3 regions of the Rothia kristinae genome follow, and region 1 is predicted to be linked to each of the others. Evidence: predicted binding sites of a transcription regulator. Region 1 holds the regulator's gene; each other region holds the start of a gene.
The links. Region 1 encodes HrcA, which represses chaperone genes, less so after heat shock. Its sites were predicted from a motif close to TTNGCACTCGNNNNNNNCGAGTGCNAA; they were not measured.
Positions count from the first base shown of each region.

Region 2: groES (co-chaperone GroES) is a predicted target of HrcA. The motif match lies at 1,709-1,735, and genes of this name have one in related genera.
Region 3: groL (chaperonin GroEL) is a predicted target of HrcA. The motif match lies at 6,695-6,721, and genes of this name have one in related genera.

Region 1 is NZ_CP065738.1:2,067,691-2,076,302, reverse strand. Features, by position in the region: gene ybeY (rRNA maturation RNase YbeY) at 1-37, opposite strand, end outside; gene I6G21_RS09115 (PhoH family protein) at 34-1,059, opposite strand; gene I6G21_RS09110 (16S rRNA (uracil(1498)-N(3))-methyltransferase) at 1,249-2,094, opposite strand; gene dnaJ (molecular chaperone DnaJ) at 2,119-3,258, opposite strand; gene hrcA (heat-inducible transcriptional repressor HrcA) at 3,330-4,367, opposite strand; gene I6G21_RS09095 (DUF3097 family protein) at 4,643-5,503, shown strand; gene I6G21_RS09090 (DUF4870 domain-containing protein) at 5,637-6,056, shown strand; gene hemW (radical SAM family heme chaperone HemW) at 6,142-7,371, opposite strand; gene lepA (translation elongation factor 4) at 7,368-8,612, opposite strand, start outside.
Region 2 is NZ_CP065738.1:236,749-247,512, reverse strand. Features, by position in the region: gene I6G21_RS01090 (glutamate--cysteine ligase) at 1-245, opposite strand, end outside; gene I6G21_RS01085 (class I SAM-dependent methyltransferase) at 325-1,605, opposite strand; gene groES (co-chaperone GroES) at 1,832-2,128, shown strand; gene groL (chaperonin GroEL) at 2,191-3,780, shown strand; gene I6G21_RS01070 (acyltransferase family protein) at 4,075-6,204, shown strand; gene guaB (IMP dehydrogenase) at 6,378-7,895, shown strand; gene I6G21_RS01060 (GuaB3 family IMP dehydrogenase-related protein) at 7,981-9,111, shown strand; gene I6G21_RS01055 (potassium transporter Kup) at 9,223-10,764, opposite strand, start outside.
Region 3 is NZ_CP065738.1:1,382,049-1,392,812, forward strand. Features, by position in the region: gene ptsP (phosphoenolpyruvate--protein phosphotransferase) at 1-1,006, shown strand, start outside; gene I6G21_RS06100 (HPr family phosphocarrier protein) at 1,085-1,363, shown strand; gene I6G21_RS06105 (lipid II:glycine glycyltransferase FemX) at 1,575-2,690, shown strand; gene I6G21_RS06110 (threonine/serine exporter family protein) at 2,763-4,862, shown strand; gene I6G21_RS06115 (uracil-DNA glycosylase) at 4,924-5,607, opposite strand; gene I6G21_RS06120 (DUF3263 domain-containing protein) at 5,704-5,934, shown strand; gene I6G21_RS06125 (LytR C-terminal domain-containing protein) at 5,931-6,575, shown strand; gene groL (chaperonin GroEL) at 6,918-8,555, shown strand; gene I6G21_RS06135 (methyltransferase domain-containing protein) at 8,674-9,819, shown strand; gene I6G21_RS06140 (isochorismatase family protein) at 9,899-10,624, shown strand; gene I6G21_RS06145 (SDR family oxidoreductase) at 10,621-10,764, shown strand, end outside.

The DNA of each region.
Region 1 (8,612 bases):
CGGTGCTCGGCTCGGAGACCTCGATGTCCAGGATCATGCCCGCTCCCCCGCATCCGCCCCGGCGCTCCCGGCGTCCCGCGAGTCTCTCCGGGAGTCCGCGGAACCCGCCCGGGCGGCGTCGCGCGCCCGCTTGTCCCGGGCGTGGGCGGAATCCTGCTCCCACCGCCCGTAGGCGGTGACGATGTCGCTGACCAGCTGGTGGCGCACGACGTCCACGGCCTCCAGGCGCGCGAAGTGCACGTCCTGCACATCGCGCAGGATCGTCTGCACCTGCCGCAGCCCCGAGGCGGCCCCCCGGGGCAGATCCACCTGGGTGACGTCCCCGGTGATGACCATCTTGGAGCCGAAGCCCAGGCGGGTCAGGAACATCTTCATCTGCTCCGCGGTGGTGTTCTGCGCCTCGTCGAGGATCACGAAGGCGTCGTTGAGGGTGCGCCCGCGCATGTAGGCCAGCGGCGCGACCTCGATGGTCCCGGCCTCCATGAGCCGGGGGATGGAATCCGGGTCCATCATGTCGTGCAGGGCGTCGTAGAGGGGACGCAGGTACGGGTCGATCTTCTCGTTGAGGCTGCCGGGCAGGAAGCCCAGGGACTCCCCCGCCTCCACCGCCGGGCGGGTCAGGATGATCCGGTTGACCTCCTTGGCCTGCAGGGCCTGCACGGCCTTGGCCATCGCCAGGTAGGTCTTGCCGGTGCCGGCCGGGCCGATGCCGAACACGACCGTGTTCGCGTCGATCGCCTCGACGTACGCGGACTGGTTGACGGTCTTGGGGCGGATCTTCCGGCCCCGGCTGGAGAGGATGTTCTGCGTCAGGCTCGGCGCGGCCTGGGCCATGTTGCGCACGAGCAGGTCCGTGAGCCGCTGGACGGTCTGCACGGTGATGCGGGTGTCCTGCCGGGCCAGGGCCTCCAGCTCCTCGAGCAGACGCAGCACCAGCTGCACCTGGGCGGAGGGACCGCTGACCCCGACCTCCAGGCCGCGCAGGTGCAGGGAGACGTCGGGGAAGGCCTGTTCGATGACCAGCAGCGAGGAGTCCTGGGGGCCCAAGGCCCCGATCATCGCCTCGCGCGAGGCGAAGGCATACGTGCGGGAGACGGACAGCGGGCGGGAGTCGCCGGTCGGCGAATCGGAGAGCACGGCGGCGGAGAGCCTTTCGACGGTGGGCGTGCGCGGGGGCGGGATGCTCCATCCCAGCCTACCCGCCCGCCCCCGGGCTCGTCTGCGCCCGGGGTCCGGCGGGAGGGATCCTCAGGAGGATGCGGCGGGTTCGTCGGGATCGGGGGTCAGGGGATCCGTCCCGTCGGGATCGGCGCCCTCGGACCCCGGACCGAGCTGGGACCAGTGCCCGGACAGGACCTGCAGCACGGCCAGGGCGGCGGCCCCGGCCGTGGAGGTGCGCAGCACCTCCGGGCCCAGGCGCACCGGGTGCGCGCCGGCCGCGACGAGCCGGCGCGTCTCCTCCGGCGAGATCCCGCCCTCCGGACCCACGACGAGCAGGACCCGGCCCCGGCCCTGCGGATCCGGCAGGCGGGCGGGCACCTCCCGGCTCAGCGGGTTCCGGGCCTGCTCGTGCAGCACGAGCACCAGGTCCTCGGGGCCCACCTGCCCGAGCAGGGCCTCCAGATCGGCCAGCGGCAGCACGTCGGGCACGACGGCGCGCCGGGCCTGCTTGGCGGCCGCCGCCGCGGTGCGCTCCCACTTGGCGTGGGAGCGCGCGGCCCGCTCCCCCTTCCAGCGCACGATGCTGCGCTCGGCCTGCCACGGCACGATCGCCGCGACCCCGAGCTCGGTGGCCATCTCCACGGCCATCAGGTCCCGGTCCCCCTTGGCCAGGGCCTGGACCAGCACGAGTCGGCCGACCGGCTCCGGGGCGGGATCGGCCATCAGGCGCACCAACAGGCCCTCGGGCAGCAGCTCCCGGACGACGCCGGGGGCGCGCAGCCCGCGCCCGTCGACCAGATCCAGCTCCTCGCCGGGGCCCAGGCGACGCACGGTGCGGGCGTGGTGGCCCTCCGGGCCGGTCAGTTCGACGGAGTCCTCCGAACGCGCGTCGCGCAGGAGATCGGTGGGGACGCGGAAGACGGGGCGGGTCATGGCGGCTCCTGTGCGGTGGCGGGGTCAGTCCTGGAAGCGGTCGCGCAGCCGGGAGAAGAAGCCCTGCCCGGAGCCGCGCTGCACGGTCTGCCCGGCGCCGTCGTCCTCCCCGCGCAGCTGGGCCAGCTTCCGCAGCAGCTCGCGCTGCTCGTCGTTCAGGCGGGTCGGGGTCGTGACCTGCAGGTGCGCGATCACGTCGCCGCGGCCGCTGCCGCGCAGGCGGGTCGCGCCCAGGCCGCGCAGGGTCATGGTCTGCCCGTTCTGGGTGCCCGGCTCCACGGTGACCTCGCGCGGTCCGTCGAAGGTCTCCAGGGTGACCGAGGTGCCCAGGGCGGCCGCGGTCATCGGGACGGTGATGCTGGCGTGCAGGTCGTCTCCCTCCCGGGTGAAGACCTCGTCCGGGCTGACCCGGATCTCCACGTAGAGATCGCCGTTGGGTCCCCCGCCCGTGCCGGCCTCGCCCTGCCCGGACAGCCGGATGCGGGTGCCGGTGGACACCCCGGCCGGGATCTTCACGGTCAGCGGCCGGCGCTGGCGCACCCGGCCCTCGCCGTAGCACTCCTGGCAGGGGTGCTTGATGACGGTGCCGAAGCCGTGGCAGTGCGGGCACTCGGCGGTGGTCACCACGTTGCCGAGGATGGACTGGACCTGGCGCTGGACCTGCCCGCGCCCGTGGCAGACCTCGCAGGTCTCCGGCTCGGTGCCGTCCTGGGTGCCCTTCCCGGAGCACTCCGGGCAGGTCACGGCGGTGTCGACCATGACCTCCTTCTCGGCGCCGAACACGGCCTCGCGCAGGTCGATGCGCACGGTGATCAGGGCGTCCTGGCCCTGCCGGGCCCGGCTGGCCGGGCCGCGGGAGGACTGGGCGCCGTTGAAGAAGGTCTCGAAGATGTCGGAGAAGCCGAAGCCCCCGCCGGGGAATCCGCCGCCACCGCCGAAGCCGCCGGCGGTGCCGTTCTCGTTGCCGGTCGCGTCGTAGATCCGGCGCTTCTCCGGGTCGGAGAGGACGTCGTGGGCGTGGGAGACGCGCTTGAACTCCTCGGCGGCCTCCGGGGAGGGGTTGACGTCGGGATGCAGGGTGCGGGCCTTCTTCCGGTAGGCCTTCTTGATCTCCTCGGGGCTGGCGTCGCGGGAGACGCCGAGGGTTTCGTAGTGGCTGCTCACGGTGTGCTCGTTCCTTCTTCTCGCGGTGTGCTCACCGCGTGGCGGGGTCGATGGTCAGGGTCGGGTGCGGGTCAGGGCTGGTCCTCGCGCAGCAGGCGCGAGAGGTAGCGGGCCACGGCCCGCACGGCGGCCATGGTCTCGGGGTAGTCCATGCGGGTCGGTCCGACCACGCCCAGCTGGGCGCTGCCGGCCGGACCGTACCCGCTGGCCACGACCGAGGCGTCGGTCAGGGGGGTCGCGGCGTTCTCGGCGCCGATGCGCACCGAGACGCCGGTGGCTCCGGGGTGCTCCTCCCCGAGCTCCGAGAGCAGGCGCAGCATGACGACCTGCTCCTCCAGCGCATCCAGGATCGGGGCGATGCTGCTGCGGAAGTCCCGGGTGGACTGGGCGAGGTAGCTGGTCCCGGCCATCAGCAGCCGGTCCTGCGCGCCGCCGTCGGCCAGGCCCGCCAGGCCCGCCATCACCCGCGCCCCGGCCTCGCGCGCCCCGGGCGGCAGGGTGGCGAGCACGGTGTCGGCGCGGGCCGCAGCCGCATCCAGCGGGGCCTCGACCAGCTCCTCCAGCAGGCGGGTGCGCAGCAGGGCGAGGTCCTCCCCCGCGTGCCCGGCGTCGACGGGCAGGGGCACCGGCTGCTGCAGCACGCGCCCGCGGCTGGTGATGAGGATCAGCAGGGCCGTGTCCGGCTCCAGGGGCACCAGGTCCAGGTGCCGGACCCGCTCCCCGGTGCGCCGGGGATAGCGCACGACGGCGACCTGGTGGGTCAGCTGGGAGAGCAGGCGCACCGTGCGGGCCATGACCTCGTCGAGATCGTGGGAGGAGCCGAGGAACTCGACGATGACCCGGCGCTGGGCCGGGGTCAGCGGCCGCACGGCGTCGATGCGGTCCACGAAGGCGCGGTAGCCCTTGTCCGTGGGGATGCGCCCGGCGCTGGCGTGCGGGGCGGCGATCAGGCCCTCATCCTCCAGGGCGGCCATGTCGTTGCGCACCGTCGCGCTGGAGACGCCGAGCCGGTGCCGCTCGACGAGGGCCTTGGATCCCACCGGCTCCCGCGAATGCACGTAGTCCTCCACGATGGCGCTGAGCACCTCGAGGCGGCGCGGATGGTTCACGGTCTGGCTCCTGGTGTTCTGCCGGGGACGGCGATGGCCGAGGACACGGGTCGGATCGGCGGGGCCCGGGCTGGGCCGGGGGCCGGCTGCGGCGCTAGAGTCGGGGGCGCGCGGCGCGGTCCGATCTGGCACTCGGATGACCCGAGTGCTAATCCTACGCCCGTGCCGATATCGAGGAAAGCGCGGGCCGGGTCCGGAGCGCGCCGGCCGCCGACGTCGGGATGATCCGCCGGTCGCAGATCGCCGACCGGGCCGCCGAGGGAGGAGCGACGAGGATGCACGCACAGGACTGGGGGCCGCAGTCCCTCGAGGAGCTCTCCGCCGCCCGCCGCGGCCCGCGCACCGAGGACCTGCCGGTGCGCGCCGGGATGGTCCTGGAGGAGCTGGAGACCGGGTGGGTCGGGGCCGCGGTGCGCCTGGAGACCATCGGCGGGCAGCGGGTGGTCAGCCTGGAGGACCGCCACGGCGCGGTGCGGGCCTTCCCGCTGGGCTACGGCTTCCTGTACGAGGGCCGCCCCGTGCGCCTGGTCCCCCCGCCGCCCCGGGCCGCCCCGAGCGGGCCCGCCCGGACCCGGTCGGGTTCGGTCGCCCTCCCCCAGGCCCCGGCCCGCACGGCGCGGGCCTCGCGGATGCTGGTCGAGGGGGTGCACGACGCCGAGCTGGTGGAGAAGGTCTGGGGGGATGACCTGCGGGTCGAGGGGATCGTGGTGGAGCCGATGCACGGACTGGATCACGTCGAGCAGACCATCCGCGACTTCCAGCCGGGTCCGGGCCGACGCCTGGGGGTGCTGGCCGATCACCTGGTGCCCGGCTCCAAGGAGTCCCGTCTGGCCGAGCAGGCTCTGGGCCTGCCCGGGGCCCGCGAGCACGTGCTGTTCGTGGGCCACCCCTACGTGGACGTCTGGGAGTCGGTGCGCCCGCGCGCCGTGGGGCTGTCCGCCTGGCCGCAGGTCCCGCGGGGGGAGGACTGGAAGACCGGCGTGCTGCGGCGGATCGGGTGGCCCCATGCCAGCGCGGCCGAGCGCGGCCGGGCCTGGCGCCGGATCCTGGCCGGGGTGAACAGCTACACGGACCTGGATCCCGGGATCCTCGGTCCCGTGGAGCACATCATCGACTTCCTCACCGATCACCCCTGACCCCCACCGCCTCATGTGATCTTCGCCATGGGTGATCCCGGCCTCCGCCGTCGCCGGTTCGGGCCCGGTAAGCTGGAGGCGATGCCCGCACGACCCGCGCGGCCGCTGACGAGACAGGATGAAGCGAGAAGTTTTGGGGACCACTTCCACCACCGAGCAGACTCCTCCCTTCGAGGGGACCAACGCGATGCCGCAGCCGCTGAGCGTCAAGGATGACCGCACGATGGCCACCCTCGCCCACTTCGGCGGGGTGGTGGGGTGCATCCCCTCCGGCCTGATCTACCTGACCTTGCGCGCCCGGGGTCGCTTCACGGCCCAGGAGTCCCGGGAGGCCCTGAACTTCACCCTCCTGCCGAGCGTGCTGATCGTGGTCTGCGTGGCCCTGTCCCCCGTGCCCGCCATCGGGTGGCTGTTCGGCCTCATCGCGGCCGTGGTCTGGGTCTTCCTCGCGCTGTCCTCCCTGGTGGCCGGGGTGCACGTGAACCGGGGCAACCCCTACCAGTACCGCTTCAACACCCGGCTGCTGGATCGGATCTCCGCCCGCCGCGGCTGATCCCGACCGGGCTCGGATCCGGGACCCCGACGTCGAACCCCGGGGTCGGCTCGCCCCGAGCCCGCCTGGAGGACGTCCCTGCGGCTCAGTCCCCCAGCAGGGTGCGCACGACGGCGTCCCCCAGCAGCCGCCCACGCAGCGTGAGCACGACCCTGCCCTCGGCCCGGGCCTGCGCCTCGATTAGCCCCTGGCCCTCGAGCCAGGCCACCGCCTCCCGGCCGGGCTGGCGCAGATCCTCGATCGCCAGGCCCTCCCGGATGCGCGCGGCGAGCATCACGTCCTCGACGTAGCGGGTGTCCGCGTCCAGGTGCTCCCGGGCTGCCGCCGGGGACAGGCCCTGACGCACCCGGTGGGCGTAGGGCACGGGGTGCTTCAGGTTCCACCAGCGCACGCCGTTGACGTGCGAGTGCGCCCCGGGACCGATCCCCCACCAGTCCCGGTTGCGCCAGTAGGCGAGATTGTGCCGGGAGCGGGTGGCCTCGGAGCGGGACCAGTTGGACACCTCGTACCAGGAGTACCCGGCGTCTTCGAACAGGCGGTCGGCCAGCAGGTACATGTCCGCCTGGGCGTCGTCGTTCACCGGGGACAGCTCCCCGCGGCGGATCTGCGCGGCGAGCTTGGTGCCCGGCTCCACGATCAGCGAGTAGGCCGAGATGTGGTCCGGGGCGCAGTCGATGGCCGCGCGCACCGAGGTCTCCCATTCCGCCAGGGTCTCCCCCGGCGCCCCGCTGATCAGGTCCACCGAGGTCTGCAGGCCCACCTCCCTGGCCCAGGAGACCACCTTGGGGACGTTGGCCGGGGTGTGGGTGCGATCCAGCACGGCCAGCACCCGCGGCACCGCGGACTGCATCCCGAAGGAGACGCGCGTGAACCCCGCCTCCTTCAGCAGGGCGAGGTCCTCGCGGGTCACCGAATCCGGGTTGGCCTCGGTGGTGACCTCCGCGCCGTCGGCGATGCCGAAGCGCTCGATCCCGGCGCGCAGGATCCGCGCCAGGTCCTCGGCCGGCAGGCGGGTCGGGGTGCCCCCGCCGAAGAACACCGTGCTGAACGGGCGGGCCGGCAGGCCGGAGCGGGTGAGGACGCCGGCGGCCAGGTCCAGCTCGCGGATCGCGTCCTCGGCGTAGCTGAGCCGGTTCACGCCGTCGCCGAAGTCCTCGGCGGCGTAGGTGTTGAAGTCGCAGTACCCGCAGCGCACCGAGCAGTACGGCACGTGCACGTAGAGGCTCAGGCTGCGCCGTTCGGCGCCGTCGAGCACCGAGGCCGGCAGCAGGCCGTCGGACGGGGCCGGATCCCCCGTGGGCTGGGCCGGGCTCACTTCTTCGGCTTGTCCTTGGTCTGCTCCCCGGAGGACAGGGCGGCGATGAACGCCTCCTGGGGGACCTCCACGCGCCCGACCATCTTCATCCGCTTCTTGCCCTCCTTCTGCTTCTCCAGCAGCTTGCGCTTGCGGGAGATGTCCCCGCCGTAGCACTTGGACAGCACGTCCTTGCGGATGGCCCGGATGTTCTCCCGGGCGATGATCCGCGAGCCGATGGCCGCCTGGATGGGCACCTCGAACTGCTGGCGCGGGATCAGCTCCCGCAGCTTCGCGGCCATCGCCGTGCCGTAGGAGTAGGCGTTGTCCCGGTGGGTCACCGCGGAGAAGGCGTCCACCCGCTCCCCCTGCAGCAGGATGTCCACCTTGACCAGGTCGGCCTCCTGGGTCCCGTCCAGCTTCCAGTCCAGGGAGGCGTAGCCGCGGGTGCGGGACTTCAGCTGGTCGAAGAAGTCGAAGACGATCTCCGCCAGCGGCATCCGGTAGCGCAGCTCCACGCGGTCCTGGGAGAGGTAGTCCATCCCGCCCATCTGCCCGCGCCGGGACTGGCACAGCTCCATGACCGCGCCGATGAACTCGCTGGGCACGATGATCGTGCAGGCCACCATCGGCTCCTCGATCACCGCGATCTTGCCCTCGGGGAACTCGGAGGGGTTGGTCACCCGCATGGAGGTGCCGTCCTCGGCGACGACGTCGTAGATGACGTTCGGCGCGGTGGAGATCAGGTCCAGGTCGAACTCCCGCTCCAGGCGCTCGCGCACGATCTCCAGGTGCAGCAGCCCCAGGAAGCCGCAGCGGAAGCCGAAGCCCAGGGCCGCGGAGGTCTCCGGTTCGTAGACCAGGGCGGCGTCGTTGAGCTTGAGCTTGTCCAGGGCGTCGCGCAGGACGGGGTAGTCCGAGCCGTCGATGGGGAACAGCCCGGAGAAGACCATGGGCTTGGGGTCCTCGTAGCCGCCGAGGTTCTGCTCGGCCGGCTTCTTCGCGTCCGTGACGGTGTCCCCGACGCGGGACTGGCGCACGTCCTTCACGCCGGTGATCAGGTACCCGACCTCCCCGACGCCGAGGCCCTCGGTGGGCTTGGGCTCCGGGGAGATCACCCCGATCTCCAGCAGCTCGTGCTCGGCGCCGGTGGACATCATCTGGATCTTCTGGCGCGGGGTGAGCCGCCCGTCCACGACGCGCACGTAGGTGACCACGCCCCGGTAGGAGTCGTAGACGGAGTCGAAGATCATGGCCCGCGG
Region 2 (10,764 bases), 550 kb from region 1:
AGCTGCTCGACGGCCTCGCCGACCCGCTCATTCACGCCGGTGACCATCTCGATGGTGTTGGCCAGGAACTCCCGGGTCAGGTGCGGGGTCAGCCCCTCCGGGTGGATGAGGTCCCGGTGAGGTGCGGTGAGCACCTCGAACAGCTCGGGCGCGGCCCCGATCATCGCGCCGCTGGCGCGGTCCACCAGGGCGACCTCCCATTCGATGCCGAGGGTGGACTGGGTGGAGCTGGCGAATTCGAGCATGAGGGCCTCCAGACGTGATCGCTTCATCCTATCCGCGCCGGTCACCGGCCGATGGCGGCATCCCAGCAGGTGAGCGGGCTCAGACGGGTTCGACGACGAAGCAGGCCCGCTGCTCCCCGCCGGGCTCGTCCCAGCGGGCCGCGAGCAGCGTCGCGTGCCTCCCGCCTGACCCCGGCCCCCGGGACGCACCGGCCAGCAGGCGCCTGCGCAGCCGCTCCGGCACGACGTCGACCCCCCGCTTCTTCACGGTCAGGGACGTGACGCCGTGCTCGCGCACCCAGCGGCGCAGGGTCTTCTCGTGCAGGGGCAGGCGCGCCGCGATCCGCCAGCACCGGGCCCAGTCCAGCTCTCGGGCGTCATCGGAGGTCACGTAGGCGATGCGCTCATCCAGCAGGTGCCCGTCGACGGCCTCGGCCAGGGCTCGCACCTGCCCGGAGCGGATCACGGCGCCGTCGGGTTCGTACAGGTACGCCCCGGGCGGGCCGACGGGGGCCGCGGGCTCCTGCTCGGCGGCCACGGGGGAGTCCAGCACGTGCAGAGCCCGCGGGACCAGCGGGTCCGGTCCCAGCACGGTGGCGCGCCGGCGCACCCCGGGGGTGGCCAGGGCGTTGAACCACAGGACGACCTCCACCACGTCCCCGCCGTGGCTGACCCATTCGGCGGTGGCCTCCGGGGGGATCGCGGCCCGGTCCATGCCCGGGCCCATCTTGACCCCCATCGGCACGCCGGTCGCGGCCAGGCGGCGGATGACGGAGAACGGCGGGGAGAAGGCCTCGGGGTCGAAGATCCGCTGCCGGGTGCGCCCGCGGCCGGATTCCCGGCGGGCCGGATCCAGCCACAGGGCCGTCATCGCGCCGCCGTCCGGGCACCTCAGCTGCCCCGGCTCCAGCTGCTCGACGTCGCCGACCAGCACCCGGGCGTCGGGGAAGGACCGGAGGTTCGCGGCCGCGCAGGCAGCCGTGTGCGGGTCGATCTCCACGGCCAGCACGCAGAGCCCGGCCCGGGCGAAGGCCAGGGTGTCCGCGCCCAGCCCGCAGCCCAGGTCCGCCACCGAGCCCAGTCCGGCCGCGCGCAACCGGGCGGCGTGGTGCTCGGCCACGGCCCGGCGGGTGGCCTGCTCCAGCCCCGGCCGGGTCAGCAGCAGGTGCTCGGCCTCGGGTCCGAACTTGGCCGCGGCCTCGCCGCGCAGCTTGGCCTGGGTCAGCACGGCGGCGGCCCGGTCCGCGTCCAGTCCGGCCGCGCGCAGCCGGGTGGAGGCGGCCAGGGCGTCCTGCTCGCGGTAGTCCAGGCCGGCCAGCAGCGTCAGCTCCTGCTCGTCGAAGGGTGCTGGCGGGGCGGGGGAGAGGTTGGGGAGGCTCACGCGCTCCACCCTAACCGGGCCCCGGACGGCGGCGTCGGTTCCGCCCTCGGCGGAGGCTGGCACTCGCCTTGACCCTCTGCTAACGCCCGGAATAGAGTCGGCTTTAGCACTCTGGCACTCAGGGTGCTAACTGGGCCTGGCGCTCAATCGGCACCGCGACGACGGTTGGCTCGCCTCACCCACAGGCTCATGCCGCGTACCGACAACCCAAGGAAGAAGGTCCACCATGTCCGTCTCCATCAAGCCCCTGGAAGACCGCATCGTCGTCCAGCCCGTCGAGGCCGAGCAGACCACCGCCTCCGGGCTGGTCATCCCGGACACCGCCAAGGAGAAGCCCCAGGAGGGCAAGGTCGTGGCCGTGGGCCCCGGCCGCGTGGACGACAAGGGCAACCGCGTGCCCGTGGACGTCGCCGAGGGCGACGTCGTCATCTACTCCAAGTACGGCGGGACCGAGGTCAAGTACTCCGGCCAGGAGTACCTCGTGCTCTCCGCGCGGGACGTGCTGGCCGTCGTCGAGAAGTAGTCTCGCGCGCACCGCGCACGAGACCCGCATCCACCCTTCACGACAAGGAGTCATGACGTTCCATGGCAAAGCAGCTGCGATTCGATGACGCCGCCCGCAAGGCCCTCATGGCCGGTGTGGACAAGCTCGCCGACACCGTCAAGGTGACCCTCGGCCCCCGCGGGCGCAACGTGGTGCTGGACAAGCAGTGGGGAGCGCCGATCATCACCAACGACGGCGTGACCATCGCCCGCGAGGTCGAGCTGGACGACCCCTACGAGAACCTCGGTGCCCAGCTGGCCAAGGAGGTCGCCACCAAGACCAACGACGTCGCCGGCGACGGCACCACCACCGCGACGGTGCTCGCCCAGGCGCTGGTCACCGAGGGGCTGCGCAACGTGGCCGCCGGTGCCGCGCCCAACGAGATCCGCCGCGGCATCGAGGCGGCCGTGCAGGCCGTCTCCGAGCGCCTGCGGGCCAACGCCCGCGAGGTCGAGGGTCAGGAGGTCGCGCACGTCGCGGCCATCTCCGCCCAGTCCGAGCAGATCGGCCAGCTGCTGGCCGAGGCCTTCGAGAAGGTCGGCAAGGACGGTGTGATCACCATCGAGGACGGCTCCTCCACGGAGATCGAGCTGTCCGTGACCGAGGGCATGCAGTTCGACAAGGGCTACCTGTCCCCGTCCTTCGTGACCGACGCCGAGCGGCAGGAGGCCGTGCTGGAGGACTCCCTGGTGCTGATCCACCAGGGCAAGATCTCCTCCGTGCAGGACCTCATGCCGGTCCTGGAGAAGGTCGTGCAGGCCAAGAAGCCGCTGACCATCATCGCCGAGGACGTCGAGGGCGAGGCTCTGTCCACCCTGGTGGTGAACAAGCTGCGCGGCAACCTCGACGTCGTCGCCCTGAAGGCCCCCGGCTTCGGGGACCGCCGCAAGGCGATCATGCAGGACCTGGCGATCCTCACCGGCGGCGAGGTCATCACCTCCGAGCTGGGCATCACCCTGGACTCGGTCACCCTGGACCAGCTGGGCACCGCCCGGCGGGTCACCGTGACCAAGGACGAGACCACCGTCGTGGACGGCGGCGGCTCCGAGCAGGCCCTGGCCGAGCGCGTGGCCCAGCTGCGCGCCGAGGTCGAGCGCGTGGACTCCGAGTGGGACCGCGAGAAGCTCAAGGAGCGCCTGGCGAAGCTGGCCGGCGGCGTGTCCGTCATCAAGGTCGGCGCCGCGACGGAGGTCGAGGCCAAGGAGCGCAAGCACCGCATCGAGGACGCTGTCTCCTCCACCCGCGCCGCGCTGGAGGAGGGCATCGTCGCCGGCGGCGGCTCCGCCCTGGTCCACGCCGCGAAGGCCCTGGATGAGGACCTCGGCCTGAGCACCGAGGACGCCCGCACCGCGGTGGACATCGTGCGCCGCTCCCTGAACCAGCCGCTGCGCTGGATCGCGGAGAACGCCGGGGCCGACGGATTCGTCGTCGCCGCCCGGGTCGCGGAGCAGGAGGTCGGCCACGGCTACAACGCCGCGACCGGGCAGTACGAGGATCTGGTGGCGGCCGGGGTCATCGACCCCGTCAAGGTCACCCGCTCCGCCCTGGAGAACGCCGCCTCCATCGCCTCCCTGGTGCTGACCACCGAGACCCTGGTGGTGGATCAGCCCGAGGAGGAGGACGAGGACTAGCCTCTTCCCTCCGGGTCCCGTGATGCGCGGGCCCGTCTCCGCGCGATCCCCGTCGCCCGATGCCCCGTCCAACCGGGGCCTCCGGCGGCGGGGATCGCGCGTTCCGTCCGCCGCATCAGCCCGGAGGCGAGGGCCGCGGAGCCGGTGCGCTCAGGTCGGAACCCCGTGGGGAGGGGGACGGGGCTGCCGAGCCGGAAGCCCCGATTCGGCTAGGATGTGAGGGTTTGCCCCCGCTCGGAGCGGGGACGCTCACTTCCGCAGTCGCCGCCCCGTCGAGGATCCCCCTTTCTCCGCATGACCCCGCCATCATCGATCCCCTCAGCCCCCGCCGCGGCCCCGGGCATGCAGCCGCCGTCCACCGTCCGCGACGCCGTGGGGCTGGGCACGGGTCGGGCCCCTGCCCCCGCCCCGGCATTCCGGCCGGAGATCCAGGGGCTGCGCTCGCTGGCCGTGCTGCTGGTCGCCGCGTACCACATCTGGTTCGGTCGGGTCTCCGGCGGGGTGGATGTGTTCCTGTTCATCTCCGCGTTCCTGATGACGCTGTCCTTCACCCGCCGGATCGAACGCGGGGAGCGGATCGGGTGGCGGCGGTTGAGCACGTACTGGGTGCACGTGTTCAAACGGATCCTGCCCCTGGCGGTGCTCACGGTGCTGCTGGTGCTGGTCGGCACGCGGGCGCTGCTGGGTCCGGAGCGCTGGCTGCCGATCCTGCGGGAGTCCGTCTCGGTGCTGACGTACTGGGAGAACTGGTACTCGATCGCCCACGCGGTGGATTACTACGCCGCGGACTCCGGTGCGGCCTCCCCGCTGCGCCACTTCTGGTCGCTGTCCGTGCAGGGGCAGATCTTCCTGACCTGGCCCCTGCTGTTCGCGCTCGGGGCCCTCATCATCCGGGGCCTGCGCCTACCGGCCCGTGCCGTGCTGGGGACGCTGTTCGGTCTGGTCTTCGCGGCGTCGCTGGCTTTCTCGGTGATCCTCACCAGTGCGGATCAGCAGTCCGCGTACTTCAACACCTTCGCTCGGCTGTGGGAGTTCGCCCTGGGCTCCCTGCTGGCGATCCTGCTGCCGCTGCTGCGCGCCCCGGCCCGGGTGCGGGCCGGGCTGGGGTGGATCGGGGTCGCGGCGATCCTCCTGTGCGGAGCGGTCCTGGATGTGCAGGGAGCGTTCCCCGGATGGATCGCCCTGTGGCCGACGCTGGCGGCCAGCCTCGTGATCTTCGCGGGGCAGACCGGCACCCGCTGGGGTGCGGACCGTCTGCTGTCCTGGGGTCCTCTGGTGCGTCTGGGCGGATACTCCTACGCCCTGTACCTGCTGCACTGGCCGCTGCTGGTCTTCTATCTCTCCCACGTCGGCCAGGAGAAGGCCGGGTTCGTCTCCGGGGTCGGCCTGGTGGCCCTGTCGCTGGCCGGCGCCGTCGCTCTGACCCGCTGGGTGGATGCGCCGCTGCGCTCCTGGCGGTGGGCCGAGGCCGGGCGCTGGCGCTCCCTGGCGGTCATCGGCCTGTGCCTGTGCCTGAGGCTGGGGTCGGCGGGGGCGTGGTGGGCGCATATCGACCGGCAGGAGCAGCGTCTCGTGTCCCGGGGCATCGAGGATTATCCGGGAGCTCGCGTCCTGTACGCGGGGGCGGAGGCGTCTGACGCCTCGCCGATCCCGGTCAGCGCCAAGCGCAATGAGGACACCGCGAAGCCCCTGCTGGGGGAGTCGTGCGCGAAGTCCGGATCATGGTCGCTGCACGGCTTGGCCCGGGACCAGTGCTTCTACTCCGTGCGCCAGGAGCATCCGTCTCGGACCGTGGTGGCCGTGGGCAACTCCCACACCGAGCAGTGGATGGTCTCCCTCATCCATCGGGCGCAGGAGCGCAACGAAGATCTGATCTTCATCCGTCAGGTGGGATGCTTCTTCACCACCGTCGCCGACAACTGGTTCGCAGAGGAGTGCCAGGAGTGGCTGCCCCGCGCCGAGGCGCTCATCCAGGAGATCTCCCCGGACCAGCTGTTCATCCAATCGACCTTCACCGCATACGGCGGGGGCGGGGAGAGCATCCGCGCCGGGACCGAGGAGCAGGTGCGTCGCTGGACCGGGCGCGGTGTGCAGGTGATCGGCATCCGGGACAATGCCCGCTTCGCTCGATCCCACGCGCAGTGCGAGCGCGAGCAGGGGCTGTCGGAATGCGTGTTCGACCATGTCACCGCCCGTACCGCGGATCCGACGCGCGGGTGGCAGCAGAGCATCGGCGGCTACGGCGCGGTGGACATGGATGATCTGATCTGCCCCGATGGCGGGTGTCCGCCCGTGATCGGCAACGTCTACACCTACCGGGACGACAACCATCTCACGGCGACGTACATCCGGAGTATGCAGGATGCTTTCGACGAGCGGGTCGATGCCGCGGAGAGGGCGGCCGCAGAGGACGGGGCCGAGTGACGTCCCGACCGTCTGCGCTGGGGGAGGGGGCGGCCGCCGCAGTCGTGACGGGAGCTCATGCGACTGGACTCGGTGACTAGGATGGCTACCGACACCACAGTGCCCGTCCGGGCGCCGTCGGGCCCCTCGGCCCGCCCGGACGCGGCCCGCGCCCAGCGAAAGGCTCACCACCCGTGACCCAGCCCACCGCACTGTCCGAGGACCCGTTCGGCCTGACCGGCCTGACCTACGACGACGTCCTGCTGCTGCCCGGCAACACCAGCGTGATCCCCTCGGAGGCGGACACCCGCACCCGCCTGTCCCGGCGCATCACCCTGAAAACCCCCATCATCTCCGCGGCCATGGACACCGTCACGGACTCCCGCATGGCCATCGCCATGGCCCGCCTCGGCGGGATGGGCGTGATCCACCGCAACCTGTCCATCCAGGACCAGGCCGAGCACGTGGATCGGGTCAAGCGCAGCGAATCCGGGATGATCACCAAGCCGGTGACCGTCGGCCCCGAGGCCACCCTCGAGGAGCTGGACCAGCTGTGCGGGCACTACAAGGTCTCCGGGCTGCCCGTCGTGGACGAGGACGGCACGCTGGTCGGGATCATCACCAACCGGGACACCCGCTACCTGCCGGAATCCGAGTTCCCCGTGCGCACCGTGCGCGAGGTGATGACCCCGATGCCGCTGGTCACCGGGCACGAGGGGATGAGCAAGGACGAGGCCTTCGCCCTGCTGTCCTCCCACAAGATCGAGAAGCTGCCGCTGGTGGACGACGCCGGGAAGCTCACCGGGCTGATCACCGTCAAGGACTTCACCAAGACCGAGCAGTACCCCCACGCCACCAAGGACGAGGAGGACCGCCTGCGCGTGGGCGCGGCCGTCGGCTTCTTCGGCGACGGCTACGACCGGGCCATGGCTCTGATCGAGGCCGGGGTGGACGCGCTGTTCATCGACACCGCCAACGGCCATTCCCAGGGCGTGCTGGACATGATCGCGCGGCTGAAGAAGGACTCGGCCGCGGACCACGTGGACATCATCGGCGGGCAGGCCGCCACCCGCGAGGGCGCCCAGGCCATCGTCGACGCCGGGGCCGACGCCGTGAAGGTCGGGGTGGGGCCGGGCTCGATCTGCACCACCCGCATCATCGCCGGCGTCGGCGTCCCCCAGATCACCGCGATCAACGAATCCGCCAAGGCCACCATCCCCGCAGGCGTCCCGCTGATCGCCGACGGCGGGCTGCAGCACTCCGGGGAGATCGGCAAGGCCCTGGTGGCCGGGGCGGACTCCGTGATGCTCGGGTCCATGCTCGCCGGGTGCGACGAGTCCCCCGGGGACCTGATCTTCGTCAACGGCAAGCAGTTCAAGGCCTACCGCGGCATGGGGTCGCTGGGGGCCATGCAGACCCGCGGCAAGAACGTCTCCTACTCCAAGGACCGCTACTTCCAGGCGGATGTGAAGGGCGAGGACAAGCTGATCCCGGAGGGCATCGAGGGGCAGGTGGCCTACCGCGGGCCGCTGGCCGCGGTGCTGCACCAGCTGGAGGGGGGCTTGCGCCAGACCATGTTCTACGTCGGCTCCCACGACATCGACGAGCTCAAGCACAAGGGCCGCTTCGTGCGCATCACCCCGGCGGGGCTGAAGGAGTCCCACCCGCACGACATCATGATGACCGTCGAGGCCCCCAACTACCGCCGCTGAGGCCCGCTCCGACCCGGCCCACTCACGCCCCTTCCCGGGTGGTGTGCCGCGCCCGGCGTCGGAGCCCGAAAGGACGAGAACACCCGTGAACGACATCGAGATCGGGCGCTGGAAGCGCGCCCGCCGCACCTACTCCCTGGACGACGTCGCCCTGGTCCCCTCCCGGCGCACCCGCGATCCCCGGGACGTGAGCACGGACTGGCAGATCGATGCCTTCTCCTTCCCGACCCCGATCCTCGGGGCGCCCATGGACTCCGTGATGTCCCCGGAGACGGCCATCGCCCTGGGGCGCCTGGGCGGGCTCGGGGTGCTGAACCTGGAGGGGCTGTGGACCCGCTACGAGGACCCGGAGCCGTACCTGGAGGAGATCTCCCTGCTGCCCCGGGACGACATGCCGCGGGTGACCTCCCGGATGCAGAAGATCTACGCCGAGCCGATCAAGCCGGAGTTGATCACCGCCCGCCTGGCCCAGATCCGCGAGGCCGGGGTCGTGGTGGCGGGGGCCCTGACCCCGCAGCGCACCCAGGAGCACTACGAGACCGTGGTGAAGGCCGGGGTGGACCTGTTCGTGATCCGTGGGACCACCGTCTCCGCGGAGCACGTGTCCCAGAATCAGGAGCCCCTGGACCTCAAGCGCTTCATCTACGAGCTGGACGTCCCGGTGATCGTGGGCGGGGCCGCCGGCTACGCCCCGGCCCTGCACCTGATGCGCACCGGTGCGGCCGGGGTCCTGGTGGGCTTCGGCGGGGGAGCGGCCAGCACCACCCGCCGCGCCCTGGGCATCCACGCCGCGATGGCTTCGGCCATCTCCGACGCCGCCCAGGCGCGCTCGGACTACCTGGATGAGTCCGGCGGCCGGTACGTGCACGTGATCGCCGACGGCGGGATGGGCCTGTCCGGGGACATGGTCAAGGCCATGGCCATGGGGGCTGACGCCGTGATGATCGGCGCGCCCCTGGCCCGGGCCGCGGAGGCCCCCGGGCGCGGGTACCACTGGGGTCCGGAGGCCCACCACCCGGAGTTCCCGCGCGGGACCCGCACCCCGATGGAGCAGGTCGGCTCCCTGCAGGAGGTCCTCTACGGGCCCAGCCACCACGTGGACGGCACCTCGAACCTCATGGGCGCGGTGCGCCGGGCGATGGCCACCACCGGGTACTCGGATCTGAAGGAGTTCCAGCGCTCCGACGTCGTGCTGACCCACCGCCAGCGCTACTGAGCGACCCCGCTGCGACGGCCCCGCATCCCGACCGCCCGAGGGCGGGACGGGTGCGGGGCCGTCGACGTCGGCGCGCCGGAGCTGGGACGCCGGCGCCGGACCGGGCGGCGTCTACAGCTCGGCCTGCGCGCCCATGACCGTGGTGGAGTCCGGGGGCAGGTGGAAGACCTGGGTCTTGTTGGCGGAGAACTTCTCCAGCAGCCGGAACACGGCCTTCTGCCAGCGCGGCATGCAGCGGTCCTGGCCCCGCTCGATGCGGAACACGGAGAGCATGTAGGTGGCCTCCCGCGGGTCGAACTCCAGTTCCGGGGCGCGGCCCACGGCCAGGCGCAGGGCGTCCGGGAGGTCCTGGGAGTCGTTGAACCCGACCCGGCACAGCACGTGCACGATGCCGTCCCCGGGATCGCCCAGCTCCGTGACCACCAGCCGGTCCTCGTGGCGCACGTGCGGGACCCCGATGTTCTTCATCGTCATGATCACCACGTGCTCGTGCAGCACGTGGTTGAACTGCACGTTGGAGTGCAGGGCCAGCGGCGCCGTGCTGGGATCCCCGTGGGGATACACGGCCACTCCGGGCACCCGGGGCACGCGGTGCTCCTTGACATAGGCGACGAACTGCTCGATCGGCCCCTCCATCTCGGCGCGCCGGCCGAACATGATCCGCGAGCCGCGCCGCCAGGTGAGCATCAGGGTCGCGGCGATCGAGGCGATCAGCAGCGGCAGCCACCCGCCGGAGAGGACCTTGAGCACGTTGGCCCCGAACAGCAGCAGCTCCAGCCCGCCGATCACCGCGCCCAGCGCGATCAGCCGCGGCCAGGACCAGCCCCACACGGCCTGGGCCAGCAGCAGGAACAGCGAGAACTCCAGCAGCAGGGTGCCGGTCACGGACAGCCCGTAGGCGGCGGCCAGCGAGGAGGAGGAGCGGAAGATCAGCACCAGGGCCAGGACCCCGAGGAACAGCAGGAAGTTCACGGTGGGCATGTAGATCTGCCCGCCCTGCTCCCGGGAGGTCTGCACGACCTTCAGCCGCGGCAGCAGCGAGAGGCGCGTGGCCTGCCGGGACACGGAGAAGGCCCCGGAGATCACCGCCTGGGAGGCGATGACGGTCGCGCAGGTGGCCAGGACCACCAGCGGCAGCTGCGCCCAGGAAGGCGCCAGCAGGTAGAAGGGGTTGGCGATGGCCGCCGGGTCGGAGAGGATCAGCGCCCCCTGCCCGAGGTAGTTGATCGCCAGGCCCGGCAGCACCAGGCACAGCCAGCCCAGCAGGATCGGCCGGCGCCCGAAGTGGCCCATGTCCGCGTACAGCGCCTCCACGCCGGTCACCGCCAGGACCACCGCGCCCAGCGCCACGAAGGCGACGATCGGGCGGTCCGCGGCGAAGGACAGCGCGTAGGTGGGGGACAGCGCCCGCAGGATCGCGGGGTTCTGCACGAGGTGGGGCAGGCCGAGCAGGATCAGCACCGCGAACCACGCGACCATGACCGGCCCGAAGGCCTTCCCGATGGTCCCGGTGCCCCAGCGCTGGACGAGGAACAGCACGGTGAGGATCACCAGCGCGATCGGCACCACGGCCTCCTCCAGCCCCGGGTCCGCGACGCTGAGGCCCTCCACGGCCGAGAGCACGGACACCGCGGGGGTGATCAGCGAATCGCC
Region 3 (10,764 bases), 680 kb from region 1:
GAAGGAGCACCGGCTCGCCCAGGCCTACGCCAACCGCAAGCCGCTGCCGGAGTTCGACGGCACCGGGAAGCTGGCCGACGGCACCCAGATCCCCCTGTACTCCAACGTCGGCAACGGCAAGGCCGCCCAGACCGCGGCCGAGGCCAAGGCCGAGGGCATCGGGCTGTTCCGCACCGAGTTCGCATTCCTGAACCGGGACGAGGAGCCCTCCGTGGAGGAGCAGACCGTCGAGTACAAGGCCGTCTTCGACGCCTTCCCCGGCCGCCACATCGTGGTGCGCACCCTGGACGCCGGGGCCGACAAGCCGCTGCCGTTCCTGACCGACACCTCCGAGCCCAACCCGGCGCTGGGCGTGCGCGGGTACCGCACCGACTGGACCTCCCCGGGGGTGCTGCAGCGCCAGATCGAGGCGATCGCCGCCGCCGCGAAGGGCGCCACCGCCGACGTGTGGGTCATGGCCCCGATGATCTCCACGGCCCCTGAGGCCCACGACTTCTCGGCGATGCTTGAGGAGGCCGGGCTGAAGACCCACGGCGTCATGGTCGAGACCCCCTCGGCCGCGGTGACCTCCCGGGACATCCTCCACGAGGTGGACTTCGTGTCCATGGGCACCAACGACCTCACCCAGTACACGATGGCCGCGGACCGGCTGCTCGGGCCCCTGGCCGAGCTGAACAATCCGTGGCAGCCCGGCGTGCTGCGCATGATCGATCTGACCGTGCGCGGCGCTCGCCAGGCCGAGGAGGAGACCGGGAAGGCCAAGAGCGTGTCCGTGTGCGGCGAGGCCGCCGCGGATCCGGCGCTCGCGGTGGTGCTGGTGGGCTTGGGCGTGAACGCCCTGTCCATGAACACCCGCTCGATCCCCGCCGTCGCCGCCGTGCTGAAATCCGTTACGCTGGAGAAAGCCCAGCAGATCGCGGTCCAGGTGCTGGATGCGCGGTCCGCGGAGAACGCCAAGGACGTGGCGCGTGCCGAGCTGCCCGTCCTCGATGAGCTCGGACTGTAGGTCCGTGACACATCGCGCACCCGCCGTGGCGGGTCCGCGAGCAACCGTCGATTCCTGATCGATCCAAGGAGAGAAACCATGGCAGAACGTACCGCTACCGTCGCCTCCCGCGTGGGCCTGCACGCCCGCCCCGCCGCGATCTTCGCCGAGGCCGCCGGTGACCTGCCCGTCGAGGTCACCATCGCCGCCGAGGGCGAGCCGGCCGATGAGGCCATGGACGCCTCGTCGATCCTGTCCCTGATGTCCCTGGGCGCCAAGCACGGCGACAAGGTCGTGCTGCGCGCCGAGGGCGAGGGCGCCGACGAGGCCCTGGACAGCCTCGTGAAGATCCTCGAGACGGACCACGACGCCGAGTAACCCACCGGCGCACCCCAGAGGCCCGGGACGCACCCCTCGTAGGTGGCGCGCCCCGGGCCTCTGCCGCGCCCGGGTCGACTCCCGCGCACGCCCCGAGGGGTGCGCGCACCGGCCTCGGGCGCCCCCGTAGACTGGGACACCGAAGACCCAGGGCGCCGACCGGCCTGCACCGCCGTCGAGCCGCCCGCCACCCGTGGATACCGAGGACTCCTTGAGACACTTCACCGCCCGCTTCGCCACCGCCGAGGAGATCGACTCCTGGGACGAGCACGTCACCGAGAACCCGAACGGCGGCAACCTGCTGCAGTCGGCCTCCTTCGCCGCCGTCAAGGCCCGGCACGGATGGAAGCCCGTGCACCTGGTCTATGAAGGCACCACCGAGCGCCCCGGGGCCGACGGCGGCGCCGTCGAGCAGACCGTGGCCAGCTACAACCTCGTGCTGGAGAAGCGGGTGCCCCTGCTGGGACGGCTCTGGTACATGATCAAGGGCCCGGACGTGGCCGACGTGCGGGACATCCCCGCGATCCTGGACGCCAACCGCGAGTTCGTGCGCCGCGAGGGCCTGGACGTCTTCGCGATCAAGATCGAGCCGGACATCCTGGACTCCCCGGAGCGGGCGGCCTTCCTGCACCGGGCCGGTCTGGTCAAGCAGTTCAACATCCAGCCCAACGACTCCACGGCCGTGCTGGACACGGACAAGGACGAGGAGGCCGTGCTGAAGTCCCTGCACTCCCGCGGGCGCAACGCCGTGCGCCGGGCGATCCGCGAGGGCGCCGAGGTGGAGCAGGTGGAGTTGACCGAGGAGAACATGAAGGCGATGTACGCCCTCATGGACACCGTCGGGCAGGGGCACGCGAACGTGAACCTGCGCTCCTACGAGTACTACCGCCAGTTCTGGACGACCTTCGCCGCGGCCGGCCAGGGCCGGCTGTACTTCACCTACGAGGACGGCCAGCCCTCCGTCGGCGCGTACGTGATCCGCTACGGCCGCAAGGGAACCTACAAGGACGGCGGCTCCAAGCCCCGCCGCAAGCAGTACGGGGACTCCCATCTGGTGCAGTGGCGGGCGCTGACCGACCTGATGAAGGACTACGGCATCGAGCAGTACGACTTCTGCGGGACCCCGCCGAAGGACCAGCTGAAGAACAAGGAGCACCACTACTACGGTCTGGGCCTGTTCAAGACCAGCTTCACCAAGTCCGTCATCGACTACGTGGGCGTGTGGGACCAGGTGCTGCGCCCGGTCCAGTACCGGCTGTGGGTGCGCATCGTGGAGAAGGTCATGCGCCAGATCTGGTGGCGGCGCACCCAGCAGCCCTTCTACTGATCCCCGCTTCCGGGGGACCCCGGGAGACGTGAGTGCGGGGTGGAGCCGAGCGTGCGCGGAGAAGGAGAGAGGATGCGCGAGGTGCAGGACGACGGGACGCCGCCGAAGGGCGCGTACCCCTCCTCCGGGCTGCCGGAGGAGGAGACCGCGGCTCCCGTGGACCCCTTCGGCCCGGATGCCGACGCTCAGGACCTCGCCGATCCCTTCTCCGCCGCGGACACCGACCCCGCTCCCGCGGCTCCCGCGACGCAGACGGCGCCGTCGTCCGTGCCGGGGGCGCAGTCCGGCACGGACCCGGCCCAGGGCTTCCCGCACATCCACCGCTCCCAGGTCCGCGATCAGTCGCTGGCCGACATCTGGGGGCTGGCCCCGGAGTCCGGTGAGCAGGGGACGGTCTCCGGGCCGGACGCGGCCTCGGATGCTCTCGGAGAGGGGCACGCGGGCACCGGACCGATCGGCCCTGGACCGGGGGCGGACACCGCCGGCTCCGCGGGCGGGCCCGGTGTCGGCGGCATGCTCAGCGCCGCCCGGGACGTGCCGCGGGACCTCTACAGCGACTCCCAGCCTCTGGGCCCGGACCAGACCTCGACGCCGCTGGGCGCCACCGGGACCCAGTCCGCGGGGGTCCCCCAGCCCACCGGCTCCCCGGCCGCCGGCGTCCGGAGTCCGGGAACGCCGGATGCGGGCACCCCGCCGATGGGCGCGGTCGCCCAGGCCAGCTACCCCTCTGCCACCGCGCTGCCCGTCAAGCGCCCCGCCCCCCGCTCCCTGGCCAGCGGGCTGCGGCGCATGATCCGGTCCGAGAGCCTCCCGACGGCGCCCATGCGCATCGTGCAGCGCCTGGCCAACACCCCCTTCGCCAATCCGCGGCGCAATCGGGAGCACTCCGAGGCCCGCCGGACCCTGAACTTCGCGCTGCGCCTGGCCGAGGCCATGTTCCACTTCGGCGCCGGCTCCCTCGAGGTGGAGACCGCGATCGCCGCGACCTGCGCCACCTACGGCGTCGAGGACGTGGACGTGGACATCACCAACCAGTCCGTGACCATCAACTACGTGGCCGGTTCGGGGCGCCTGAGCAGCGTCGCCCAGGACGACGCTGAGGGCACGTTCAGCCACACCGTGGTGCGGGTGGTGCGCTCGTGGTCGGACAACTACTCCGGGCTGACCGACACGCACCGGCTGGTCAAGACCATCACCGAAGGCGGGCTCTCCCGCGCGGAGGCGGAGCGGCGCCTGGACAGGATCATGTCCGAGCCCAAGCCCTTCCCCCGCTGGATGACGACGGCCGCGAACATCCTCGCGGCGTTCTTCCTGACCATCGGCATCGGCGGCACGTGGCGGGGGGCCACCTTGGCCTCGGCGACGTTCGGCGTGATCTTCATCGTCTCGGGCTGGATCTCCCGCCGCGGCATCCCCGGGTTCTTCATCTCCGTGGTGGATGCGGCGATGATCACGGCGGCCGCGCTGACAGCCTCCGGTCTGGGGCTGGACGTCTCCCCGGCGCACGTCGTCGCCTCCGGGCTGATCATGCTGCTGCCCACCCTGAGTCTGGTCTCCATGGTCCAGGACGCGATCAACGGGTTCCCGGTGACGGCCGCGGGCCGACTGGTGTCCACGGGGCTGACCTTCCTGGGCCTGATCGCGGGCCTGGCGCTGGCGATCTCGACCACGTCCCTGTTCTTCGGATCGCAGAAGATCGACGTGCAGCAGGCCGTGTTCACCGGCGCCCAGCCGGCCGTGCACGTGTCCTTCATGCTGGCCGCCACGGCGATGATCGCGGTGTCCCTGCAGGTGAGGGTCCGGCACATCGTCCCGGGCGTGCTCAGCGGTGCGGCGGGTCTGGCGGCCTACTACGCCGTGTCCTCCCTGGGGATGGGCCCGCGCATGATCTCGATGATCGGTGCGGTGGGGGTGGGCTGCGTCTCCGCGTGGATCGCGGATCGGTGGACGATCCCGCAGGTGGTCATCGCGGTGCCCGGGGTGACGTTCCTGCTGCCGGGTCTGTCCATCTTCCGCGGCATGTACATGTTCACGGTGGATGTGGACCCGGTGCAGGGTCTCGTGCCGATCATCAACGCCGGGGCGACCATCCTCTCGCTGGCTGCGGCCGTCGTGCTGGGCAACTACCTCATGCGCCCGTTCATGCGCCGGGAGAGACCCGCGACGACCTGAGCCCGCCCCTCCCCGCGACTGATGGCAGTGACGGGGAGAGCCCGCGACGACGGGGGGCGGGTCAGCCCGGCAGGCGCCAGTCCACCGGCTGCGCGCCCTGCTTCTGCAGGGCCTCGTTGGCTCGGCTGAAGGGCCGGGACCCGAAGAAGCCGCGGGAGGCGGACAGCGGGGAGGGGTGCACGGATTCGATCTTCGGCACCTGCGGCCCCAGCTGCGCCCCGGCGCTGCGGGCATCCCGACCCCACAGGATCGCCACCAGCGGGGTGTCGCGAGAACCCAGGGCCCGGATCGCGCAGTCTGTGATCTCCTCCCAGCCTCGGTTCCGGTGCGAGCCGGCGTCCCCGGCGCGCACGGACAGGCACCGGTTCATCAGCATGACGCCCTGGCGGGACCAGGCCGACAGGTCCCCGTGCCGCGGTGCGGGCAGCCCCAGGTCCTCGCCGAGCTCCCGGTAGATGTTCACCAGGGAGCGGGGCAGGGGACGCACCTCGGGACGCACCGAGAAGGACAGGCCCATCGCGTGCCCGGGCGTCGGGTACGGGTCCTGCCCGATGATCAGCACCCGCACCGCCGCCATCGGCTCCCGGAAGGCGCGGAACACGTCCTGGGACGGCGGCAGCGTGCGGTGCCCCTGGGCGTGCTCCGTGCGCAGGAAGTCACCCATGGCGCGGATGCGCTCCTCCACCGGGGCCAGGGCCCGCGCCCAGTCCTCGGCCATGATCTCGGTCAGCGGCTGGGGGGGCATGGTCCTCCTGCGGATGGAGACGTCGGACAGCGGCGGCGCGGACGGCCGCCGCGCACCCCACCAGGCTACCGGGCGGCGCGACTAGACTGGCTCACCGTGCAGCCCCTGACCGAGACCGAACGCGCCGTGCTGGCCTTGGAGAAGCGCACCTGGCGCCGTCCCGGCTCTAAGGAGCGGGCCATCCGCCGCGAGCTGGGCATGGGCGCGGTCGAGTACCACCTGCGGCTCAACGCCCTGCTGGACGACCCCCGGGCCATCGCCGCCGAACCGGCCCTGACCCGGCGATTGAGGGAGCAGCGGGATCCGGGCGGTACCCTGGCTCCATGAGCCGCATCGCCTCCCCGTGCGGTGCCCAGCCCCGACCCGATCAGCGTGAGGACAGCATGGCCGAGACCGAGGAGTACGCCCCCGACGATTTCGACGAGGTGCCGGCCGACTCCGCGCACCGAGGGGTGTATCGCGCCGCCGCGCCCGCCAAGGCGGTCTCCCGGCGCACCACCGGCGCGGTGATCCTCGCCGGAGCCCTGGCCCTGGTGCTCGGGGCCCTGACGTTCATCTACCAGCCGCGCTCCGCGGCGCCCGAGGCCCAGAGCGAATCAACCCAGAGCGAACCGGTGGCCTCGGCCAGCGCCACCGCCTCCTCCGGGTCCTCCGCGACCGAGCAGGCCGGCGCCTCGGCGCAGGCCAGCGCGGATCCCTCCGCGGATCCGGAGATCACGGTCGGGGTGTACAACAGCGGGCAGGACGCCGGGGCCGCCGGTGTCGCGGCCCAGACCCTGACCGCGCAGGGCTGGACCGTCAGCGAGGTCGGCAACTGGAGCGGACCCGCCGTGCAGGAGGGCACCGTCTACTACCGCAGCGGGGCCGAGGCGCAGGCCCGTCGGGTCGCCCTGGACCTGGGCCTCTCCACGGTGCGCGCCTCCGAGGAGTGGAGCGCACAGGTCACCGTCGTGCTGACCCACGGCTGAGTCGGCCCGCGGGCCTCTGCGGGACCGCCTGTCGGGGGGGTGTCGCCGCGGCGTCCGCCCAGGGCGGAGTCCGGCGGCGAGACGTTTGCACTCTCCGGGGGCGAGTGCCAAGATTGGGGTTAGCACTCATCCCGTCCGACTGCTAAGTCGCGGCGCTCGCCGACCGAGGCGAGGCGACGTCGTGATCGGCGCCGGAGGGGATGCGGACACCTCCCTCACCGCGGTGAGCGCTCGGGGCGGGGCACGGCGCGGAAGCGCCGGACCCGATCACGGGCGCGGCCGTCGCGGGCGCCGCGGTGGAGGAACTCCCCGAACCATCGTCCAGGAGGGACGCACGCCGACATGGCCAAACTGATTGCTTTCGATGAAGAGGCTCGCCGCGGGCTCGAGAAGGGCCTGAACACCCTGGCGGACGCCGTCAAGGTCACCCTGGGGCCGCGCGGGCGCAACGTCGTGCTCGAGAAGAAGTGGGGCGCTCCCACGATCACCAACGACGGCGTGTCCATCGCCAAGGAGATCGAGCTCGAGGACGCCTACGAGAAGATCGGCGCCGAGCTGGTCAAGGAGGTCGCCAAGAAGACCGACGACATCGCCGGCGACGGCACCACCACCGCGACCGTCCTCGCCCAGGCCCTGGTGCGCGAGGGCCTGCGCAACGTGGCCGCCGGTGCCGACCCGCTGTCCCTGAAGCGCGGCATCGAGAAGGCCGTGGAGGCCGTGACCGCCGAGCTGCTGGGCTCCGCCAAGGAGATCGAGACCGAGGAGCAGATCGCCGCGACCGCCTCCATCTCCGCCGGTGACCCCGAGATCGGCAAGCTCATCGCCCAGGCGATGGAGAAGGTCGGCAAGGAAGGCGTCATCACCGTCGAGGAGTCCAACACCTTCGGCCTCGAGCTGGAGCTGACCGAGGGCATGCGCTTCGACAAGGGCTTCCTCTCCGGCTACTTCGTCACCGACGCGGACCGCCAGGAGGCCGTGCTCGAGGATCCCTACATCCTCATCGTCAACTCCAAGATCTCCAACGTGAAGGACCTCGTCCCCGTGCTGGAGAAGGTCATGCAGTCCGGCAAGCCGCTGCTGATCATCGCCGAGGACGTCGAGGGCGAGGCCCTGGCCCTGCTGGTGCTGAACAAGATGCGCGGGTCCATCAAGTCCGTGGCTGTGAAGGCCCCCGGCTTCGGCGACCGCCGCAAGGCCCAGCTGGCCGACATCGCGATCCTCACCGGCGGCCAGGTCATCACCGAGGAGGTCGGGCTCTCCCTGGAGACCGCGACCCTCAACGAGCTCGGCCAGGCCCGCAAGGTCGTCGTGACCAAGGACGAGACCACCATCGTGGACGGTGCCGGCGCCCAGGAGCAGATCGAGGGCCGGGTCTCCCAGATCCGCGCCGAGATCGCCAACACCGACTCCGACTACGACCGCGAGAAGCTGCAGGAGCGCCTGGCGAAGCTGGCCGGCGGCGTGGCCGTGCTCAAGGCCGGTGCCGCCACCGAGGTCGAGCTGAAGGAGCGCAAGCACCGCATCGAGGACGCCGTGCGCAACGCCAAGGCCGCGGTGGAGGAGGGCATCGTCGCCGGCGGCGGCGTCGCCCTGATCCAGGCCGGGGTCAAGGCCTTCGAGACCCTGAAGGTTACCGGGGACGAGGAGACCGGCGCGAACATCGTCAAGGTCGCTGTGGACGCCCCGCTGAAGCAGATCGCCGCCAACGCCGGGCTGGAGCCGGGCGTGGTCGCGGACAAGGTCCGCCACCTGGAGCCCGGCCACGGGCTCAACGCCGCCACCGGCGAGTACGAGGACCTGATGGCCGCGGGCATCAACGACCCGGTCAAGGTCACCCGCTCCGCCCTGCAGAACGCCGCGTCCATCGCGGGCCTGTTCCTGACCACCGAGGCCGTCGTCGCGGACAAGCCGGAGAAGAACTCCGGTGCCGACGCCGCCGCCGGCATGGACGGGATGGGCGGCATGGGCGGCATGATGTAGCCACCCGCGCACCGCGCGTCGCTTCCGGGCCCCGCTCGTCCCCTCCCCACGCGGGAGGGGTCGGGCGGGGCCCGGTCGCGTCCGCGTTCCTGACGTGGACAGTAGACTCGACCACGCCATGCACTGCGACTACTACGACGCCGGACTCTGCCGCTCCTGCACCCGCATGAACGAGCCGTATCCGGCGCAGCTGGCCGACAAGCAGGAGCGGCTGCGGCAGCTGCTGGCCCCGCACCGGCCCGAGGCGTGGCTGGAGCCGGTGCCCAGCCCGGAATCCGGGTTCCGCAACAAGGCCAAGACGGTCGTCAGCGGCACCGTCGAGCGCCCGCTGCTGGGCATCCTGGACCGGGAGGGACACGGCATCGATCTCACCGGCTGCGGCCTGTACCCGCCGCAGCTGCTGGCCGCGATGCCCGCCCTGCGCCGGATCATCGGCGAGTTCGGGCTGACCCCCTACGACGTCCCGGCCCGCCGCGGGGAGCTGAAGCACCTGCTGCTGACCATCTCCCCGGACGGTGAGCTGCTGCTGCGCTTCGTCCTGCGCTCCAAGAAGCACCTCGTGCCCCTCAAGCGGGGCCTGCCCCGCATCCTGGAGCTGCTGCCCGCCGCTCGCGTGGTCTCCGTGAACATCCAGCGGGAGCACCAGGCCATCCTGGAGGGCCCCGAGGAGATCACCCTGACCGAGCAGGCCACCCTGCCGATGCGCCTGAACGGCATCCCCCTGGCCCTGCGGCCCCAGGGCTTCTTCCAGACCAACTCGCACATCGCCGCGGCGCTGTACCGCCAGGGCGCGGACTGGTTCGCCGACTCCGGGGCGGGCGGCCTCTGGGACCTGTACTGCGGCGTCGGCGGCTTCGCCCTGCACGCCGCGCGCCGGGTTCCCGGGGCGCGGGTGCTGGGCCTGGAGATCAGCGAGCAGGCGGTCGCCGCGGCGCGGACCACGGCCGCGGACCTCGGGCTGGAACGGGTGCGCTTCACCGCGGGGGACGCGACGGGCATCGCCACCGGCATCGCGGCGGGCGCCGGACGCCGGGCCCCGGAGGCGCTGGTGGTCAACCCGCCGCGCCGGGGCCTGGGGCCGGAGCTGGCCGCCTGGATCGAGGGGTCCGGCATCCCCACCGTGATCTACTCCAGCTGCCACGCCCCGAGCCTGGTCCGGGACCTGTCGGCGATGCCGTCCCTGAGCGTGCGGCGGGCGCGGCTGTTCGACATGTTCCCGCAGACCGATCACGCCGAGACCATGGTCCTGCTCAGCCGCAGGTGACCCGGCATTGACCAGGAAGTTAGGTGTGACTACGTTGGGGAGGGCTCCGCGTCGGGGCCCCGAGACACGAAGGAGCCCCATGCCCCTACCCACCATCCCCGCCTACACCCTGCCGCAGGATCGGCCCGCCGCCGCCGTCGACTGGACCGCGGACCCCACCCGCAGCGCCCTGCTGGTCCACGACATGCAGAGCTACTTCATCGACGCCTTCCAGAGCGGGGAGGACGGCGCGGAGGGCGAGGCCGGCGAGGGCTCGGCGCAGGGCGAGGCGGCCCCGGTCGGCGCGGCGCAGATCGACGTGGCGGTGGGCCGCATCGCCGCTCTGCTGGAGACCGCCCGCAAGGCGGGGATCCCCATCGTCTACACCGCTCAGCCGCCGCGGCAGGACCTGGCCGACCGGGCCCTGCTCACCGACTTCTGGGGGACCGGGCTGAGCACCGACGCCCAGGCGCGGATCATCGACGAGCTCGCCCCCGCCGAGGGGGACATCGTCCTGCCCAAGTGGCGCTACTCCGCGTTCATGCGCTCGACCCTGCGCGAGCAGCTGCTGGCCCGGGGCCGGGACCAGCTGGCGATCACCGGGGTGTACGCGCACATCGGGTGCCTGGCCACCGCCCTGGACGCCTTCATGCTGGACGTCCAGGCCTTCCTCGTCGCCGACGCGCTCGCGGACTTCACCCGCGAGGACCACGTGCGGGCCCTGGACTACGCCGCCGGCCGCTGCGCCCGCGTGCAGGACACGGCCGAGATCCTGGCCTCCTGGCAGGATGCCCAAGATGAGCAGGGCCAGGGGGTCAGCCGATGAGCGCGGTCCTCGTCACCGGAGCCGCCGGCGGGATCGGCAGCCAGGTGGTCAGGCTGCTGGCCGAGGACGGGCACCACGTGTGGGCCGCGGACCGGGTCATGCCGGATCCGCAGGGCTGGTCCGACCCCGAGCGCATCACC